Regions from separate parts of the Neoaquamicrobium sediminum genome, predicted to be linked through region 1. Evidence: predicted binding sites of a transcription regulator. Region 1 holds the regulator's gene; each other region holds the start of a gene.

Region 1 (4,602 bases):
CGACATCCGCCAAGCCCGCGCATCAATACGTTTTCACCGACACGCAGGACTGCGAGGTCGGTGATGCCGTCGCTGTCGATGTCGATCGGATAGGCGCCCGTCACGCCTTCAAGTTCGAGGCCGGCCTCGAAGCGCTCGAAACGCAGCGTTCCGCCCACGTCGCTGACATTGCGGTAGAAATGGGCCGGCGCAGAGCCGCCGGCGACATAGAGGTCGGCAAAACCGTCTCCGCTGCAATCGAATGCCGCGACACCGCCGCCGACCATGAACTCCCAGTCACCTTCGTAAACCGCGTCGACACCGGCAGTCGCCGTCTCCTCGACGAAATTCGGCACGGCCGGTCCGTCTGCGGCAAGCACGGGTACGCAAATGCCGACCGAAAGAAAGAGCGCTGAAACGACGTGGCGCATCATTCCGCTCTCCGCGTCACCAGCCCGTTGGTGTAAGCGCCAATGCAGTAGCCCTGCTCCAGCCCGCGCTCTATGGCAGCTCGATAATGGATCCCGCCATAGAGCCGCGAAATCGCTGCCTCCTCGGCCGCCTCGCGGAAGCTTTCGAAATGCCGGGGCGGCAGTCCGTCGTCCACATGGGTTTCGTCTTCGAAGGCAAACGTCGCGCCGAACAGATCCTCCAGCACGATGGCCGCAGCACCCGATTGCGTGCTGTGACCGCTGGGATATTCAGGAAACGGCGGCGTGATAAGGTCGGGCTGCCACTTCGCATCAATGTGGCGTTTTATGTACGTCACCGGGCGCACGAGATCGTAGCGGTATTTGGCTTCCCAGCATCCGATGAAGGAATCGGCGAGAACGATGCCGAGCCGCGCGAGCACGTCGACTGTGCGCTCGGCATCCGCACCTTCCGCTTCGAGCAGTTGCAGCGCAATCGAAATCCAGTGGCCGGGCGGTGTCGGCGACAGCATTGGGTCATCCGACCAGAACCGGGCGATCTCCCGCTGCTCCGGCGTCAGCCCCTTCGCCGCTTCGTAGACTTCCATGGCCTCGTTATGGAACGCGCTGCCTTTCTCCTCGCTGTAATTGGGCGGTGGCGGCACGCCGCATGTGGCGCCGTCGGGCATGGCAAATGTGCGGTTGGTGCCCCAGTTAGGCAGCAAAGGCGCCTGCTGCTGCGCGATAAGGCTGGTGGGAACCCAATGTTGTGGCCCCTCCGTTAGAACATAGTCGTGCGGAAAGCCCATGTTCTCCACGACAGCCCCACCATCGTCGGCGGACCACTCGATCACATGAGCGGCAATCACGCGCCCATACGCAAGGCTCCGCGCAAGAACGTCCGCATCGACGCCCTCCGAGACCAGAGCGTCGAGACGCTTCCCGATGGCATCCATCGCCCGCTGGCCCGTCGGCCCGGTATTGCTGAAGAAGTGACGCGTTGCGTTCGTGAGAGCGCTTTGCAACACGACCGCCTCGTCGTAGACGCCCTCAGACCGTGGAGGAAAGGCTTCGAGCCCGTTGAGCTGGCCGGCCAGAGAACGCATCCAAGGCCGCCCGCCAGCGAGCGCTTCCTGCGCGGCAACGCCCAGATAGGCCAGGGACCGGCTCGCGACGGGCGGTGAGTAGGTCGGCGTATGGCGCACCAGCTCCAGCGTGAGCCGGTACCAGGTCCGCGCAACCTCCACGGCCCTCTCGCCGGATTGCGCGCGGGCCGGGCCAACAAGACCCAGAACAGCCGCAACCAGCACGACATGGAAAAGAAAACGCATCACCGATTACGGGCCCTGCCCACTCCTCCCTCAGTGAAGGCAGGAAAGCATGGCGCACCTGCCGCCTGCAAGCGGAACTGGAGCGCAGGAGTATCGGCAGCTATGCCTCGCGGATCGCGTAGCCCGCGCCGCGTATCGTGCGGATCACATCGGGCAGACGGCCATTGTTGACCGCCTTGCGCAACCGGCCGACATGCACGTCAACGGTGCGCTCGTCGATGTAGATCGTCTCGCCCCAGACATTGTCGAGCAATTGCCCGCGCGAGAAGACGCGGCCGGGATGCTGCATCATGAATTCCAGCAGGCGGAACTCCGTCGGGCCGAGCCTGATCTCGGACTTGCCGCGATGCACGCGATGCGTCTCGCGGTCGAGCACGATGTCGCCGACCTTCAGCACGGATGAAAGCACCTCGGGCTTGGCGCGGCGCAGCAGCGCGCGGACCCGGGCGATGAACTCTGGCGTCGAGAACGGCTTGACCAGATAGTCGTCGGAACCGGTCGACAGGCCCCGTACCCGGTCCGTTTCCTCGCCGCGCGCGGTCAGCATGATGATCGGCAGGCGCTCGGTCTCCGGGCGCATCCGCAGCCGCCGGCACAGCTCGATCCCGGAAATGCCGGGCACCATCCAGTCGAGCACCAGCAGGTCGGGTGTGCTTTCCCGCAGCCTGATCTCCGCTTCGTCGCCGCGGCCGATCACCTCGACCTGATACCCTTCGGCTTCCAGGTTGTATTTGAGAAGCACCCCCAACGGCTCCTCGTCCTCCACCACCATGATCTTGGGTGCAATCATCTACAGGTCTCTCTGCGGTCACTCACTGTCGACTGTCACAGACGTCTCGTCCAGCTTCGGTCTGTTCAGCGGCAATTGCTGGCCGGTCACGATATAATACGCGTTTTCGGCGATGTTGGTCACATGGTCGCCGATGCGCTCCAGATTCTTGGCGCAGAACAGCAGATGCGTGCAGGCGGTGATGTTGCGCGGGTCTTCCATCATGTAGGTGAGCAGCTCGCGGAAGACGGCCGTGTACTGCACGTCGATTTTCTCGTCGTCTTCGCGCAGGCTTACAAGGTTTTTCGCGTCGCGTGCCTCATAGGCAGCGATCACCGCACCGACCTGGTCCATCACCATCTGGGCCATCGTGTCGATGGAATGGGAAAGCCCGCGCGGCGCCGAGCCTTCGCCCACCGCGTTGACGCGCTTGGCGATGTTCTTGGCCAGGTCGCCGATACGTTCCAGGTCTGCCGCCATGCGGATCGCGCCGACGACCGAGCGCAGATCCTGCGCCATCGGCTGGCGCTTGGCGATCAGCGTGATGGCGCGATCGTCCAGTTCGCGCTGACGGGCATCCATCACCACATCGTCCGAAATCACCCTCTGCGCCAGCGCGGTGTCGTTCTGCAACAGCGACCGGGTCGCGGCGGCGACCATCGCGCCGGCGAGATCGCCCATGTCGCGGATCAACTGGTCGATATGGCCAAGATCGTCGTCAAACGACGTGACCGTGTGCTCACCCATGTTTGCCTCCTCGGGCTCTTCCGGGATCGTCAGCCGAAGCGGCCGGTGATGTAGTCCTGCGTCCGCTTCTCGGCAGGGCTGGTGAATATCTGGTCGGTCGGGCCTTCCTCGACGAGATTGCCGAGATGGAAGAAAGCGGTGCGCTGCGAGACGCGCGCGGCCTGCTGCATCGAGTGCGTGACGATGGCGATCGTGTAGTTCTCGCGCAGTTCGTCGATCAGTTCCTCGATCTTGGCGGTCGCGATCGGATCGAGCGCGGAGCACGGCTCATCCATGAGGATCACTTCCGGCGAGACAGCGATGGCGCGCGCGATGCACAGGCGCTGCTGCTGGCCGCCCGAAAGACCGGTGCCCGGTTCCTGCAGACGATCCTTCACCTCGTCCCAGAGGCTTGCCTTCTGCAGGCTCGATTCGACGATTCCGTCCATGTCGGCCTTCGAAGAAGCGAGGCCGTGGATGCGCGGCCCGTAGGCGATGTTTTCATAGATCGACTTCGGGAAGGGATTGGGCTTCTGGAACACCATGCCGACACGCGCACGCAGTTCCACGACGTCGAGGCTGGCGTCATAGACGTCGTCACCGTCCAGTTCGATGCGGCCGGTGACGCGCGCGCCTTCGATGGTGTCGTTCATGCGGTTGAGGCAGCGCAGAAACGTCGACTTGCCGCAACCCGAAGGGCCGATGAAGGCGGTGACGGCCTTTTCGGGAATGTCGATCGACACGTCGAACAGCGCCTGCTTGGGGCCGTAGAAGACGCAGACTTCGCGCGCCTTGACCCGGACGGGGCGTGCCTCGGCATCCGGAGTCCGGATCGTGGACGACTTCATCGAATAGAGGTCCGTGCTGGCGACAATCTTCTCGGATGGCATCTGCATTTCCTTGGCCTCCGCTTCCAGATGTTCGTTCAATTTCGTCTCTCCAGTCTCGACCGCAGGAAGATCGCGATGGCGTTGAGCGTCAGCATCAGCCCTAGCAGAACGATGATCGCGGCCGACGTGCGCGCTTCGAAGAAGTTGCGGTTTTCATTGCCCTGCCAGAGATAGATCTGGACCGGCAGCGCAGAGGACTGGTCCATGGGCGTCCCGGGTATCTGTGCAACGAATGCGTTCATGCCGATCAGAAGCAGCGGTGCCGTTTCACCCAGCGCCTGCGCGACACCGATGATGGTGGCCGTCAGGATGCCAGGATAGGTGACCGGCAGAACGTGGTGGAACACGGTTTGCGTCTTCGACGCACCGAGGCCGAGTGCTGCCTGTCGCAACGACGGCGGCACGGCACGCAGGGCCGAACGCGTAGCGATGATGATCGTCGGAAGCGTCATCAGCGTCAGAACCAGGCCGCCAACCAGCGGCGCCGACAGTGGCAG
Region 2 (4,602 bases), on a different contig from region 1:
AGAATGGTGGAAGGGTCGCCCATCGTGCCTCCGTCGGCTGCGGAGAGATTGTATCGCCACACCGACGGAAACAAGAGCCACAGGACCGGCTGCCGCCGATCCTGTCTGGCGCCCTTAGAGTGTGATGCGATACTTCGCGAAACCGCCCTCGCCCTCGCCCGCGGCTTCGATCGCAACGCCAGTCACTTCGCCGATGAAGGCCTCTGCCTTCGGCCCCGTCTCGAACACCACCGTCGTGCCTTCCAGCGGCACGAAGTTCCAGTTCGCGTCGGCCTTCGGGTCAATGGTGCCCTGCTCCACGATGTAGCGCACGATCACGTCGCGGTTGGTGTCGGGCGCCTCGAACACAACCTTGTCGGGGCCGATCTCGGGGAAGTTGCCGCCACCGCCGGCGCGGTAATTGTTGGAGGCCACGACGAAACGTGCCTCCGGATCGATCGGCGCGCCGTCGAACTGCAAGTCCACGATGCGGCTCGCATCGGCGTTCTGCAACTCGCCCTTGGAGGTGTATTTCGCCGGCTGCGACAGGTCGATGCGGTAGGTCACGCCGTCGATCACATCGAAATTGTAGGACGGGAAATCCGGGTTGATGAGCGGCTGGTCGGTGCCACCTGCCTCGATCTGGTTGAAGATGCCGGCCGACATTTCCAGCCACTCCTTCACCTGCGCACCGGTGATCACCACCGCCTGCACGGTGTTGGGATAGAGATAGAGGTCGGCGACATTGCGGATCGCCACGTCTCCGGGCGGCACGTCGGTGTAATAATCAGGCCCGCCGCGCCCGCCGGCCTTGAAGGGAGCGGCAGCCGAAAGCACCGGCAGCTCGGCATATTCCGTGTCCTTCAGCATGTCGGTGATGTACCAGACCTGCGCCTGGCTCACGATCTGCACCGACGGGTCGTCGGCAACCAGCGCGAAATAGGAATGCAGGTGCGCATCCGTCTTGCCGACCGGCGCGCGCACGTAAGCGAGTGTCGCCTCGTGGTCGGCGCGCACCGCGTCCTCCACCGCCGCCACACTTTCCACCAGCGCGTTCGTCTTGCCGTCGACGCGCTCCGAGATCGGCCGCGCTTCGCTGGTCGAGCTCACGACGCGCCAGCTATTGCCGTCGCGCTCCAGGAGCAGGTCGAGCAGGCCGAGATGCGAGCCCCAGAAGCCGCCCATCACGCCCGGCTTGCCGCCGATCGTACCGCCCGCGTTGTCGACGCCTTCCACGCCGTCGAACTGCGGGCCGGGGAAAGCAAGATGGCTGTGGCCGGTCACCAGCGCGTCGATCCCGTCGATGCCGGCAAGCTGGATCGAGGCGTTCTCCAGGTTCTCCTCGTAGCCGACAGGCCCCATGCCGGAGTGCGACAGCGCAATGATGATGTCGGCGCCCTCCTCCTTCATCTGCGGCACCCAGGCCTGCGCCGCCTTGACGATGTCGCGGGTCGCCGCCTTGCCGACGAGGTGGCGCGAATCCCAGTTCATGATCTGCGGCGGCACGAAGCCGATCAGCCCCACCTTGACGGGATGCGACTGGCCCGCGCCGTCCGTCACCGTCTTGTCGAGGATCACATAAGGCTTGAGGAAGAGATCGTCCTCGCGCGCGTTGCCGGCAAGCTGGCCCTTGGTGACGTTGGCGCAGACCACCGGGAAATTGGCGCCCGCGATCGTGTTCATCATGAAATCGAGCCCGTAATTGAACTCGTGGTTGCCCAGCGTCGAGGCATCGTATCCGAGCACGTTCATGCCGGCGATGATAGGGTGGATGTCTCCCGCCTTCATGCCCCGCTCGTAAGCGATGTAGTCGCCCATCGGGTTGCCCTGCAGGAAGTCGCCATTGTCGACCAGCATCGCGTTGGTCGCCTCGGCGCGGATCGCTTCGATGATCGAGGCCGTGCGCGCAAGGCCCATCGTGTCGTTGGGCCGGTCGCCATAATAGTCGTAGGGGAAGACGTGGACGTGCAGGTCCGTCGTTTCCATGATCCGCAGATGCGCCTGGTTGGCCTGCGCCCGCGCCGAGAACGGGTGCAGCATCACGACCGCGCCCGCGGCTGCGGAACCGGCCAGGAAAGTGCGGCGGGAAATGGCAGGTATCGTCGCGAACATTGTCGTTCTCCGTCTGGATATTTTCTCTTGGCCGTGAAGGGGCGCAACGAGTGTCGCGCCGTCGGAACAATGAGTCCAGCAGCTTCGCGTGACGCGCCGATGAAATTTTGCCGGCTTATCAGGCCTTCCAACCCACGCCTCACGCCATATCCGGCTTCATGCCGACATGGGTGCGATCGATCACCTCGCGCAGCGCGAAGGACGAGTTGATCTTGGTGACGTGCGGCATCGCCGTCAGCCATTCCTTGTGGATACGCTCATAGTCCTCGAGATCGCGCGCGGCGATGCGCAGGATGTAGTCGTATTCGCCCGACATCAGGTGGCACGACAGCACGTTCGGGCAGCGTTTCACCGCCGCCTCGAAATCGGCCAGCGTCTTTTCGAACTGTCCAGACAGCGAGATATGCACGATCGCGGTCATACGGTGACCGAGTGCGGCGTTGGAAAGGCGCGCGTGATAGCCCCGTATCACGCCTTCCTTTTCCAGATTGTCGAGCCGGCGCGAACAGGCGGATTGCGATAGCCCCACAGCCTCCGCAAGCGCGGCATTGGAAATTCGGCCATCCTTCTGCAAAGCTTCAAGAATAGCGATATCGATCCTGTCTCGGGTCATAAACCGTGATTCCTCCCGCAAAAACTCCATTTTGCGCAAGAATATACGAAACCGACGGTCCCGAACACTACTATTCGCAAACACGTTCCACGGCAGGCGTGTTAACAATTTCCCTCAGGGAACATAACGTCAAATGCGAGGAATAGCGCCAATGCGCGTCGGCTGCCCCAAGGAAATCAAGAACCACGAATACCGCGTCGGCCTCACCCCCGGCTCGGTCCGCGAATATGTCACCCATGGCCACGATGTGCTCGTCGAGACCGGCGCGGGCGCCGGCATCGGCGCCGACGACGCAGCCTATATGGCCGCTGGCGCGAAAATCGCGAAGACGGCCGAGGAAGTGTTCGCCAAGTCGGACATGATCGTGAAGGTCAAGGAGCCGCAGCCCTCGGAATGGGTGCAGCTCCGCGAAGGCCAGATCCTTTACACCTATCTCCACCTCGCGCCCGATCCGGCGCAGACCAGCGGCCTCGTCGAGTCCGGCGTCACCGCGATCGCCTACGAGACCGTCACCGACGATCGCGGCGGTCTGCCGCTGCTCGCGCCGATGTCGGAGGTCGCCGGCCGCCTCGCGATCCAGGCCGGCGCGACGGCGTTGCAGAAGGCCAATGGCGGCCGTGGTGTTCTCCTGGGCGGTGTGCCGGGCGTTCTGCCCGGCAAGGTCACCGTCATCGGCGGCGGCGTGGTCGGTCTGAACGCGGCGAAGATGGCCGCCGGCCTCGGCGCCGACGTCACCATCATCGACCGTTCGATCCCGCGCCTGCGCCAGCTCGACGACATCTTCAACGGCCGCGTGCACACGCGCTACTCCACCGTCGAGGCGTTGGAGGAAGAGTGCTTCTCCGCCGACGTGATCGTCGGCGCGGTGCTGATCCCCGGCGCGGCGGCCCCCAAGCTCGTCTCGCGCGAAATGCTGTCGGGCATGAAGAAGGGCGCGGTGCTGGTCGATGTCGCCATCGATCAGGGCGGCTGCTTCGAGACCTCGCACGCCACCACCCATGCCGAGCCCACCTACGAGGTCGACGGCGTCATCCATTATTGCGTCGCCAACATGCCGGGCGCCGTGCCGGTCACCTCGGCGCACGCGCTCAACAATGCGACGCTCCACTATGGCCTGCAGCTTGCCAATCGCGGCTTGAAAGCGATCGTCGACGATCAGCACCTGCGCAACGGCCTCAACGTGCACAAGGGCCGCATCACCAACCAGGCCGTCGCCGAAGCGCTCGGCTACGAAATGGTCGAGCCGCGGGCGGTGATCGCGGCCTGAAGCATGTCTCCCGAAAGTGGAAACCGGTTTCGGGGAAAAGACATGCCTTGAAGCCAACCGAGGTTTCCGCGCAAGTCCTCCCGCGCGGAGACGATGGCCCGCCGGTCTGCACCACCGGCGGGCCTTTTTCTTGGCTACGCCCGCTCGATCCTGAGCTGATAGCAATTGTTCCGCGCCGAGCGCATGTGGACATACGCAACCTCCACGCGTTCGAAGATTTCGTGCGCGCGGCCGCAGATCTTGTGGGTCGCCACCACGCCGCCGGTGCCATAGACGATGCGGTCGTCGGCACTGTAGCCCCGCAGTATGTAGTCCGGCGTAGCCCTGAACATCGGCGACAGCACGTCGCCTTCCGGCGCGCGTTCGCATTCGGCGGCATGCAGAAAGACCGGCCCCGTCTCCGCGTAGGGCTGCAGGGTCGGAAAGGGCCTGTACGCGAATGTCAGATAGCCTTCACCCGCCGCAACATGGCGCAGGCAGTGGCGGCACGGAATGCCTGAACCATCGGAAACCCTGCGCTCGGGTGGATTGCCGTAGGCGTCTGGCGCGCCGCGCTGATAGGCGCGGGCCTGTTCGGTGGGCATGGCGACAAAGCGGATCAGGGCCATTTTCGGGTCTCCGGCAGGGTTCG
Region 3 (4,602 bases), on a different contig from region 1:
GCCGAGGCCTCGCGGATCGCCGTCAGCATCGCGGAAGCTTTCAGCTCCGTCTCAGCTTCTTCCTCCGCAGGGTCGGAATCGTAAAGCAGCGTCGCGCCTGCGCGGACCTCTGCAATGCCGTCCTTGATGCGGATGGTGCGCAGCGTCAGGCCGGTGTTCATATCGCCGTTGAAATGCACCATGCCGATGGCGCCACCATACCAGGCGCGCGGGCTCTTCTCGTGGTTCTCGATGAAGCGCATCGCCCACAGTTTCGGCGCGCCGGTCACCGTCACTGCCCAAGCATGCGACAGGAATGCGTCGAACGCGTCCATGCCCTCTCGCAGTCGACCTTCGATGTGGTCGACCGTGTGGATCAGGCGCGAATACATCTCGATCTGCCGCCGCCCGATGACACGCACGGAACCCGGTTCGCAAACCCGGCTCTTGTCGTTGCGGTCGACATCGGAACACATGGTCAGCTCGCTCTCGTCCTTCTTCGAGTTCAGCAGCTTGAGGATCTGCTCGGAGTCAGAGATCGCATCGTCGCCGCGGCGGATCGTGCCGGAAATCGGGCAGGTCTCCACGCGCCGGCCGTTGACCCGCACGAACATTTCCGGCGAGGCACCAATCAGGTATTCGCCGCCACCGAGGTTGATGAAGAACGAATAGGGCGACGGATTGATCTTCTTCAGTCGTCGCGTGATCTCCGAAGGCCTGGAATCGCAGCGCTCGAAGAACATCTGCCCCGGCACCACCTCGAAGAGGTCACCGCGCCGGAAGCTTTCCTTGGCCGTTTCCACCAGCTTCGCATATTCGCCGGGCTCATGGTCGCCGCGCGGCGGGATGCGGCTGCTCGGCCGGAAAGGCTCCTGTTCGTTGTCGCGTGGCAGACCTGCGGTCGAAAACCCCACGCCGGAATAGTCGTAGCGGTCGTGCCAGGCTTTCGCCTGGTGGTGGTCAACCACAAGGATCTCGTCGGGCAGGTAAAGCACAACGTCGCGCTGGTCGCCGGGACGTTCGAGCTTCTGTTCGACATGGTCGAACTGAAAGGCGATGTCATAGCCGAATGCGCCGTAGAGACCGAGATTGCCATCCTCCGGCGATCGGAAGAGATCGACCAGCGCCCGCAGAACGGTGAACACCGTCGGTGCCTTGCTTCGCTCCTCCTCGGCAAAGACACGACCGGGCTCGGCCACCTGCAAAGTCATGAGACGCGACGAGACCTCGCCCATCGTCACGGCGGAGAGCGTCTCCACCGCGCGGCGAATTGCCGGCAGCAGCACCTCGCCGCGCGCGTTCAGCGCCTCGATACGCATCGCCCGGCCTTTGGCGCTGATGACGACCGGAGGGTCGATCATCGCCGTATCCCAGCGCGTATAGCGGCCCGGATACTCGTAATTGGAGGAGAATACGCAGCCGCGCCGTGAATCGAGCGCGTCGATATAGGTTTCGATCGCCCCCTCATAAGGTGTGTCGTGGCGTTGCCGCGTCACCGTCACGCCTCCGGCGGTGATGAACTGTTCGGCGCCGTCTTCAAGCAGTTCGACTGTCATTCCCTGTCTCCATCCGTTTCCGCCTGGCGGACCCGGGACGACTGAAAACAAAATGGCCGCCCGGAAATCCGTTGCGGCCATCACATTTCACGCGCACGCGTTCGCCCGGCCGCTTGTCAGCAGGCCCACCACCACAGGGTCTTGATCGAACGAACCGTCATGGCGAAATCCTTAGCGGCGAACGCCCGCCTGCGCAACCTGATTTCCGCGCCCTCGCACAACCCGCTGTCACCCTCGTGTCACGCGTGTCGCTTACGCGGACGGTCCGCGCCGCAGGAAAGGAACGTGCCTTGGCATACGCGACGAACGACGAATTCGGCCGAAACTTCATCTCGACCGGGAAAGACACGCCACCGCGCCACTTAGGCACCCGTTATGACGGCGCCGGCAACTTTCTCTATGAGCCGGGCAACACCTTCGTCTCGCACGTCGTCGACGGTTCGCAGAGCCAGAAAGCACTGATGGAGGTTCGCGAGCGCCTGCGCGCCCTGCCCCATGCCGACCACTTCACATTCACGCCGGTATCGAGCCTGCACAAGACGCTTTTCCAGGGCGTGATCGAAGGCCGCCGTGGACGCGAATACTGGCCGGCGGCACTGCCTGCCGACGCCGCAATTCCCGAAACGACAAGCTGGATCGACGAGCGCCTCGAAGGCTTCTCGGTCAAGGCGCCGTTCCGCATCAAGGCCGACATGGTCACGCCGCTCGGTGTCGTCGTATCAGGCCTGACCGATGCCGACGAAAAGGTCATGCGCGAGGCACGCGACAACCTTGCGGAGCGCCTTGGCTACCGCCACCCGGACCATGACGACTACACCTTCCACATCACGCTGGCCTATCAGCTCGACTGGCTGCCGCCCCAGGCGGAAGCGATCTATCTGCCGGCACTTGCCGAGATGAAGACGCTGCTCGACGCCCTTCCCGAAGGCATCGAGCTCGATGTGCCCGCCTTCTGCGTTTTCGACGATATGGAGGACTTCAGGCCGCTTCGCGAGATCGGTTGAACGCCCGCAGACCGCTGACCACCAGCCAGGTCAAGCTCGCCCAGGCCGCGCCCAGCGCCCAGCCGGCGGCAACGTCGCTCGGCCAGTGGACGCCGAGATAGACGCGGCTGAAGCCAACCATGATGGTCAGGAGCACGGCCACGCAGATGACGTAGACGCGCGCCGCAAGACTGTCGACGAGACGGACGATCAGCGTGGCAAGCGTGAGATAGACCAGCGCGCTCATCGTCGCATGGCCGCTCGGGAAGCTCGCCGTATGCGTCTGCACGAGATGATCGACGATATCGGGCCGCGGCCGGTCGTAGAGCATTTTGAGAAGCTGGCTCAGCGCCGTCCCCGAAACGATCGACAGGAAGACGAACAGCGCCGGCCCATAGCGTCCGATAACCAATAGGAACCCCAGCACCGCGGCAACCAGCACGACCAGCAGCGGATAACCGCCCAGCGCCGTGATCTCGGTGATCGTTTCAACCAGCCAGCCAGGCCCAAGCGGCCTCGCACTGTCGGTCGGGTCGCGCAGCATGAGAAGCAGCGCACTATCGATCCGCGCGATCTCATTTTCGCTCACCTCGTCGGCGATTGCGAGGAAAATATAGACGCCGCTTGCCACCACCGCGACAAGCAGCACCGGCACGGTCGCGAAACGCATTTCGCGCATGCCGCGCACGAGTTGGAAAAGTCTGTTCATGCGCCCACCATCGCAGCCGCCGCCCTGGCGCGGCCGATATCGTTCGGGAAATCCATGGCCAGGGCCGCGCGCTCCAGCGCCTGCTCGGACTGGCGCCGCGCATTCTCGACGAAGCGCGGATCTCCCGTTCGGGCAAGTGCTGCAAGCGCCTTCTGCAACCTGACCTGCACCTCCACGACACCGGCGCCATCCCGCGCAATCGGCACGAAGATGTCGTCGAACAGTTCGGCGATGTCCAGGTCCGGCACCCAGACCTCGGGAAACCGCGGCTCAATCTCTTCGTCTTCACTCGCCCATATGGCCAGCACGCGCACCGCTCGACCGATGACGTCGATCGCCGTACCCGGATCGTTGATGCCCGGCGATAGTGCACGCGACGCGATCTCCGCCAGAACGCAAAGGCCGAAGCGCGGGTCCTGGTCGAAGCTGCGCTCGTCGGCGATGGTCACGGCATCGAGGATCGCGTCGAAATCGGTGGCCGTATCGAAACCGCTGCACCAGGCAATCGGCCGGCCGGGGTCGATGAAAGTACCCGGCAGGCTTGCGAGATACACCCGCCCGCCCACCGTCTTGGCGGCCCTGGAGATGGCCGCCGTGTCCACATGCTGGATATAGCCGATGCGATCGCTGTAGACCGGATGCGCGCCGTCATCGACGACGTCGCGGCCGGGCTCCAGCCGCCTGCCGCCGAGATAGGGCGTACTACGCCGCGCGCGCATGGCCTTTGCCGTCGCCTCTTCCACCACATCCGTGGTCTCGCCCACACGGCCGAGCCGCAGAAGGTAGTCGATCCAGCGCAACAAGGTGATGACGATCAGCATCACGACGGCCAGCGTCATGAAGAACAGCACCACCCGGCCGCGCTCGCCATAGGCGCCCATCGACAGGGTGATGATCGCGACGAGGCTGTAGAGGAACGAGCCGACGAATGCGGCCAGCACATTCTGCGTCGTCTTGTCCTCGATCAGCAGCTTGGTCGCGCGGGGCGTGACATTGCTGGTGGCGGCCGAATATGCGGCAACCATGGTCGACAACGAGAATGTGGTCACGGCCAGCATACTCGAGGCAATGATCTCGAGGATGCGGTCGACCGAGTTTGCGCCGAGCTTGTCGGCAAGCCCGGTTGGAATGAAAGGCGAGATCAGCAGTGAGACGAGGGCCGCGAAGATGGCCAGCAGCGAGATCACCGAGGCGCGAAACCACAGGCGCCTTGTCAGCAGGCTGAACAGCCATTTCCACTTCGATACCATGGGTCCGCCTCTCCGGATGGAAGCCAGATATGGCGGCTCGGCAGGCCCATGGCAAGCCGCCACGCCGGGGCTGCGGCAAGGCGGCTCAGCTTGGCGCGGCCAGCGGCCGCGCGCGGGTGCGGATC
Region 4 (4,602 bases), on a different contig from region 1:
AAAGTGGAAGGACAAGCAGGATGGCGTTGTTCGACGACGAACCGGTGAAGCCAAAACGCGTTCACGAGATCGGGCAGGATCTGTCGCTGCTGTCGGTCGGCGAGCTTGAGGAAAGGATCGGCCAGCTCAAGGCCGAGATCACGCGGCTCGATGCCGAACTCCAGGCCAAGGGCTCGACACGGCTCGCTGCCGAAGCGCTGTTTCGTCGCGAATAGGTGTGGATCGTTCGCGATCTGTCGGATATCGGCACGTAATCGCCTGATTCATTTCTAGTTTCGAATCAACGCCCCATAGCAAGAAGGCCGCCGACGAGACATGCTCGCGACATACCGCCCGATTTTTTCGCTGCTCTGCGGAACAGCCTTTCTTCTTGCCGCGTCGGGCCTCCATGGTCTGCTCCTGCCGCTGCGCGGCCAGGCGGAGGGCTTCTCGACCGCTTCCCTGGGGCTCTTCGGTACCGCATGGGCGGGCGGGTTCGTCGCAGGCTGCTATTTTGCGCCGCGGCTGGTACGCAAGGTCGGCCACGTGCGGTCCTTCGGCGTGTTTGCCGCCTCCGGCGCCATCATCGCGCTTCTGACCGGGCTGTGGGTTGACGAATACGCCTGGATCGCGCTGCGCGCAGGGACCGGCTTCACCATGGCCGGCGCGTTCATGATCATCGAGAGCTGGCTGAACGAGAAAGCGACCAACGACAATCGCGGCACGGTCTTCGGTCTCTACATGATGGTCACATACGCCTCCATCATGGGCGGCCAGATGATCGTGGCCGCAGGCGAAATCGTCAGCGCGGCTTTGTTCATGGTGGCTGGCATCTTCTTCTGCGCATCCCTCATTCCGACCGCGATCTCCTCTGCTGCGACACCGGAACCGCTTGCCGATGTGAAGCTCGATCTCAAGGGTCTTTACAACAATTCGCCGGTGGCGGCGGTGGGCTGCGTGCTCGTCGGCGTCGCCAACGGCGCGTGGGGCACGCTGGGCGCGGTCTACGGTGCCCGCGTCGGCATATCGACGGCCGAAATCGCGCTGATGATGAGCCTCGTGGTCGTGGCAGGCGCGGTGACGCAGCTTCCCGTCGGTCGCGCCTCGGATCGCACCGACCGCCGCTACGTGCTGGCGGCGGCAGCTTTCGGTTCGGCCCTCTTCGCGCTTCTGGTTTTTGCACTGGCGCCGCGTTCCAGCGTTGCCATACTGGTCCTGACGGCAGCGTACGGCGCGCTCGCCTATACGCTCTATTCGATCGCCGTTGCGCATGCCAACGATCACGCAAGCACGGAGGATTTCGTCAAGGTTTCGGGTGGCCTGCTGCTGCTTTACGGCTTCGGCACGATGATCGGCCCGCTGGTCGGTGCTTTCCTGATGGCGCAGATGCGGCCCGAAAGCCTGTTCCTGGCCACCGCGCTGGCGCACTTGTCGCTCGGTGGTTATGCGATGCTGCGCACGACGCGCCGGGCACCGGTGCCGCTTGAAGATCGCGAGGCCTTCAAGACACTGCCTTCCGAGCGTGCGGTCACGCCACAGGCAGGCCTGCTCGATCCGCGCGCGGATCAGGAGGCCCATGCGGCCTCCGACGATACGATCGGCACAAGCGAGCCCCAGCCACAAGCCAATTGAACTTCGCTGCGGGCGGGTTACAAATAACCATGACCCAGCCAGACGCGTTCATGGCCATTGCGGACACCAATCGCCGTCATCTGCTCGAGGAGCTGAGGCGCGGGCCGAAGACCGTCAACGAACTCGCCCTGGGGTTGCCAGTCTCGCGGCCCGCCGTTTCACAACATCTCAAGGTCTTGCTGGATACCGGACTGGTCAGCGCCCGCTCGCAGGGAACGCGGCGTATCTATGCGATCAGCAACCAGGGGTTCCTGAAGCTTAACATCTGGCTGGATCAGTTCTGGGAGGAATAGCGCCGCCTCGGCGCAGGCACATCCTCGTTGCGGCGTAGGCCCGCATGCGCATTTGCGGGCAGACAACGCCACTAAGCGCCGATGGCGCGGGCGCCATCGGCTTTGCTAGAAGTGCAGCACCGTTGCGGTGCCTATGTGCCGATTAATGTCGCGTCGGCGAACTCAGTTTTTCTATCTCGTCCTTGAGGGCCAGCTTGCGCCGCTTGAGCTTGGCGATTTCGAGGGTATCGCACGACGGGTGCGTCAAAGCCTCGTCGATCTCGCGTTCGATATCGCCATGCTTCCGTTGCAGCTCTGCAAGATGGGATGCAAGAGACATGATAGATTCTCCCTTCATCGTTCCTCGATCGCGCCATCCCGAGCGTCCACCGCAGGTCGCTTCGTGACAGCGCCATGACACTTTGCCATCGAACGACAATCGTGTCGAATGGAGCGTAGTAGCATTTCCTGACAGGTCGAAATGTGTTATGAGGCGCTCGCCGGTCGCGGAAGCTCCGGAACCCGCCCGCGCAGGCGATTCCCGCCTCACAATCTTCAGACGGTTGAGCATGTCGGAACAGGAACAGGCCGAGATTCGTCTCGAGTTTGCAAAGGTCAAACAGGAACACACGGACTTCGATGCCGCGATCAATGCTATGATCGCGGTGGGCTGCGATCCACTGCAGATCCAGCGCATGAAGAAGAAGAAACTGACCCTGAAGGACCGCATGCAGCAGCTGGAAGATCGTATCATTCCCGACATAATCGCGTGAGGGACGGACATGACCGGCCATAGCGCTGACGTCGCCATCATCATGGGCAGCCAGTCCGATTGGGCGACCATGCGGCACGCCGCAGATACGCTTGGCGAACTGGGCATTTCGCATGAATGCCGCATCGTGTCGGCACACCGCACTCCGCAGCGCCTCTACGATTTCGCGACTGGTGCCAAGGCGGCCGGGTTCAAGGTGATTATCGCCGGCGCCGGCGGTGCAGCGCACCTGCCCGGCATGACCGCTGCGATGACGCCGTTGCCGGTATTCGGCGTGCCCGTCGAATCGAAGGCGCTTTCGGGGCAGGATTCCCTGTTGTCGATCGTGCAGATGCCGGCCGGCATTCCCGTCGGCACGCTTGCCATTGGCAAGGCGGGTGCGACGAACGCGGCGCTCCTGGCCGCCGCAGTTCTCGCTCTTGGAGACGAGGCGCTGGCGGCGCGCCTCGATGGGTGGCGCGCGTCGCGTACCGCCGCCGTAGCCGACCACCCCTCCGACGACGCATGACCTTCCCGCTTCAGCCCGGCGCCTGCATCGGCATCATCGGGGGCGGCCAGCTTGGCCGCATGCTGGCGATGGCCGCAGCCCGCCTCGGCTATCGCATTATCGTGCTCGAACCGCAGGCGGATTGTCCCGCCGCGCAGGTCGCCAGCCGCCAGATTATTGCCGCCTATGACGATGCACATGCGCTGGCCGAACTGGCGCGGGAATGCGCCGTGGTGACCTACGAATTCGAGAACGTGCCTGTCCATGCAGCCGAAATGCTGGCTGCCGACGTGACTGTCGCCCCGCCGCCGCGTGCGCTTGAGGTTGCCCAGGACCGTCTCGCCGAGAAGACTGCCCTGAACGAGATGGGCATATCCACAGCGCGCTTCGTTGCCGTGGACAGCGATGCAGATCTCGACAAGGCTTTGAGCACCTTTGGTGGAGCAGGTGTGCTCAAGACACGGCGCATGGGCTACGACGGCAAGGGCCAGCGCGTGTTCCGGGCAGGCGGTACGGCAGAGATTGCCGGTTGCTATGACGAGATGGGTGGCGTGCCGCTCATCCTCGAGGCGCTGGTTCCGTTCGAGCGAGAAATATCCGTTATTGCGGCGCGCGGGCGAGATGGCGGCATCGCCGTCTACGATGCGGCTGAAAACGTCCACCGCGCCGGCATCTTGCATACGTCGACGGTGCCGGCCATTGCATCGCCGGATACGCTTTCAGCGGCCCGGGAGGCGGCGAAGGCAATCCTCGATGGGCTCGGCTATGTCGGCGTCATAGGCGTCGAGTTTTTCGTGATGGCGGATGGCAGCGTGCTTGCCAACGAGATTGCGCCGCGGGTGCACAATTCCGGGCACTGGACCGAGGCCGCATGCTTGGTCTCGCAATTCGAGCAGCATATTCGCGCGGTCGCCGGACTGCCGCTTGGCAACCCTGATCGGTATAGCGATTGCGTCATGGAAAATCTGATCGGCGACGATGTAGAGCGGGCACCAGCGTTACTCGCCGAACCGGGCGTGATGCTGCATCTCTACGGCAAGGCCGAGGCTCGACCTGGACGCAAGATGGGCCACTTCACGCGCCTCACGCGGTGATCCGCCGAGCGACGGCCGTGGGTCAGGTGTGCGGCTTCATCGGACGCTCCCGCCAACATTGCCATAATGTAACGAAACTAAAGGCCGGCCCTGCCGTTTCCTCAATGATAGGGACTTATGCAGGAGGCTGTTCGATGTTTAAATTATCATCCGCGCTTTGCCATGTGCTGGCGCTTTCATTTGCAGTTGGTACGGCGGTACCCGCTGCCGCTGCGCCGGTTTTCGTGCCCAATGCGCCGGCCGTATCTTCCGCTGTGACGAATGTGCAGTATCGGCGAGACCGTGACTACCGTCGCGACAACCGCAGGGATCGGGGCCGAGACAGGTTCGAACGCCGTGGAAACAGCACTTACTGGCGTGGTCACA

Evidence for each region. The regulator PhoB, encoded in region 1, activates phosphate uptake and scavenging genes when phosphate is short. The targets are predictions, from matches to a motif close to TGTCATNNANCTGTCAT.
Region 2: a site for PhoB is predicted at 2,180-2,196, ahead of V1479_RS12985 (bifunctional 2',3'-cyclic-nucleotide 2'-phosphodiesterase/3'-nucleotidase). Genes of this name have one in related genera too.
Region 3: a site for PhoB is predicted at 1,762-1,778, ahead of V1479_RS17370 (DUF1868 domain-containing protein). Genes of this name have one in related genera too.
Region 4: a site for PhoB is predicted at 2,287-2,303, ahead of V1479_RS13785 (YdcH family protein). Genes of this name have one in related genera too.

Annotation. Positions count from the first base shown of each region.
Region 1 covers NZ_JAZHFV010000005.1:83,030-87,631, reverse strand. The annotation lists gene V1479_RS15575 (CRTAC1 family protein) at 1-413, opposite strand, end outside; gene V1479_RS15570 (vanadium-dependent haloperoxidase) at 410-1,720, opposite strand; gene phoB (phosphate regulon transcriptional regulator PhoB) at 1,821-2,510, opposite strand; gene phoU (phosphate signaling complex protein PhoU) at 2,529-3,236, opposite strand; gene pstB (phosphate ABC transporter ATP-binding protein PstB) at 3,266-4,111, opposite strand; gene pstA (phosphate ABC transporter permease PstA) at 4,141-4,602, opposite strand, start outside.
Region 2 covers NZ_JAZHFV010000003.1:493,082-497,683, forward strand. The annotation lists gene V1479_RS12980 (sulfite exporter TauE/SafE family protein) at 1-23, opposite strand, end outside; gene V1479_RS12985 (bifunctional 2',3'-cyclic-nucleotide 2'-phosphodiesterase/3'-nucleotidase) at 115-2,091, opposite strand; gene V1479_RS12990 (Lrp/AsnC family transcriptional regulator) at 2,231-2,704, opposite strand; gene ald (alanine dehydrogenase) at 2,856-3,971, shown strand; gene V1479_RS13000 (DUF1203 domain-containing protein) at 4,106-4,579, opposite strand.
Region 3 covers NZ_JAZHFV010000006.1:125,680-130,281, reverse strand. The annotation lists gene V1479_RS17375 (anthranilate synthase) at 1-1,535, opposite strand, end outside; gene V1479_RS17370 (DUF1868 domain-containing protein) at 1,826-2,539, shown strand; gene V1479_RS17365 (phosphatase PAP2 family protein) at 2,514-3,227, opposite strand; gene V1479_RS17360 (DUF2254 domain-containing protein) at 3,224-4,477, opposite strand; gene V1479_RS17355 (formate--tetrahydrofolate ligase) at 4,601-4,602, opposite strand, start outside.
Region 4 covers NZ_JAZHFV010000004.1:133,796-138,397, forward strand. The annotation lists gene V1479_RS13770 (DUF1192 domain-containing protein) at 21-215, shown strand; gene V1479_RS13775 (MFS transporter) at 316-1,611, shown strand; gene V1479_RS13780 (ArsR/SmtB family transcription factor) at 1,641-1,904, shown strand; gene V1479_RS13785 (YdcH family protein) at 2,047-2,223, opposite strand; gene V1479_RS13790 (YdcH family protein) at 2,453-2,656, shown strand; gene purE (5-(carboxyamino)imidazole ribonucleotide mutase) at 2,666-3,163, shown strand; gene V1479_RS13800 (5-(carboxyamino)imidazole ribonucleotide synthase) at 3,160-4,236, shown strand.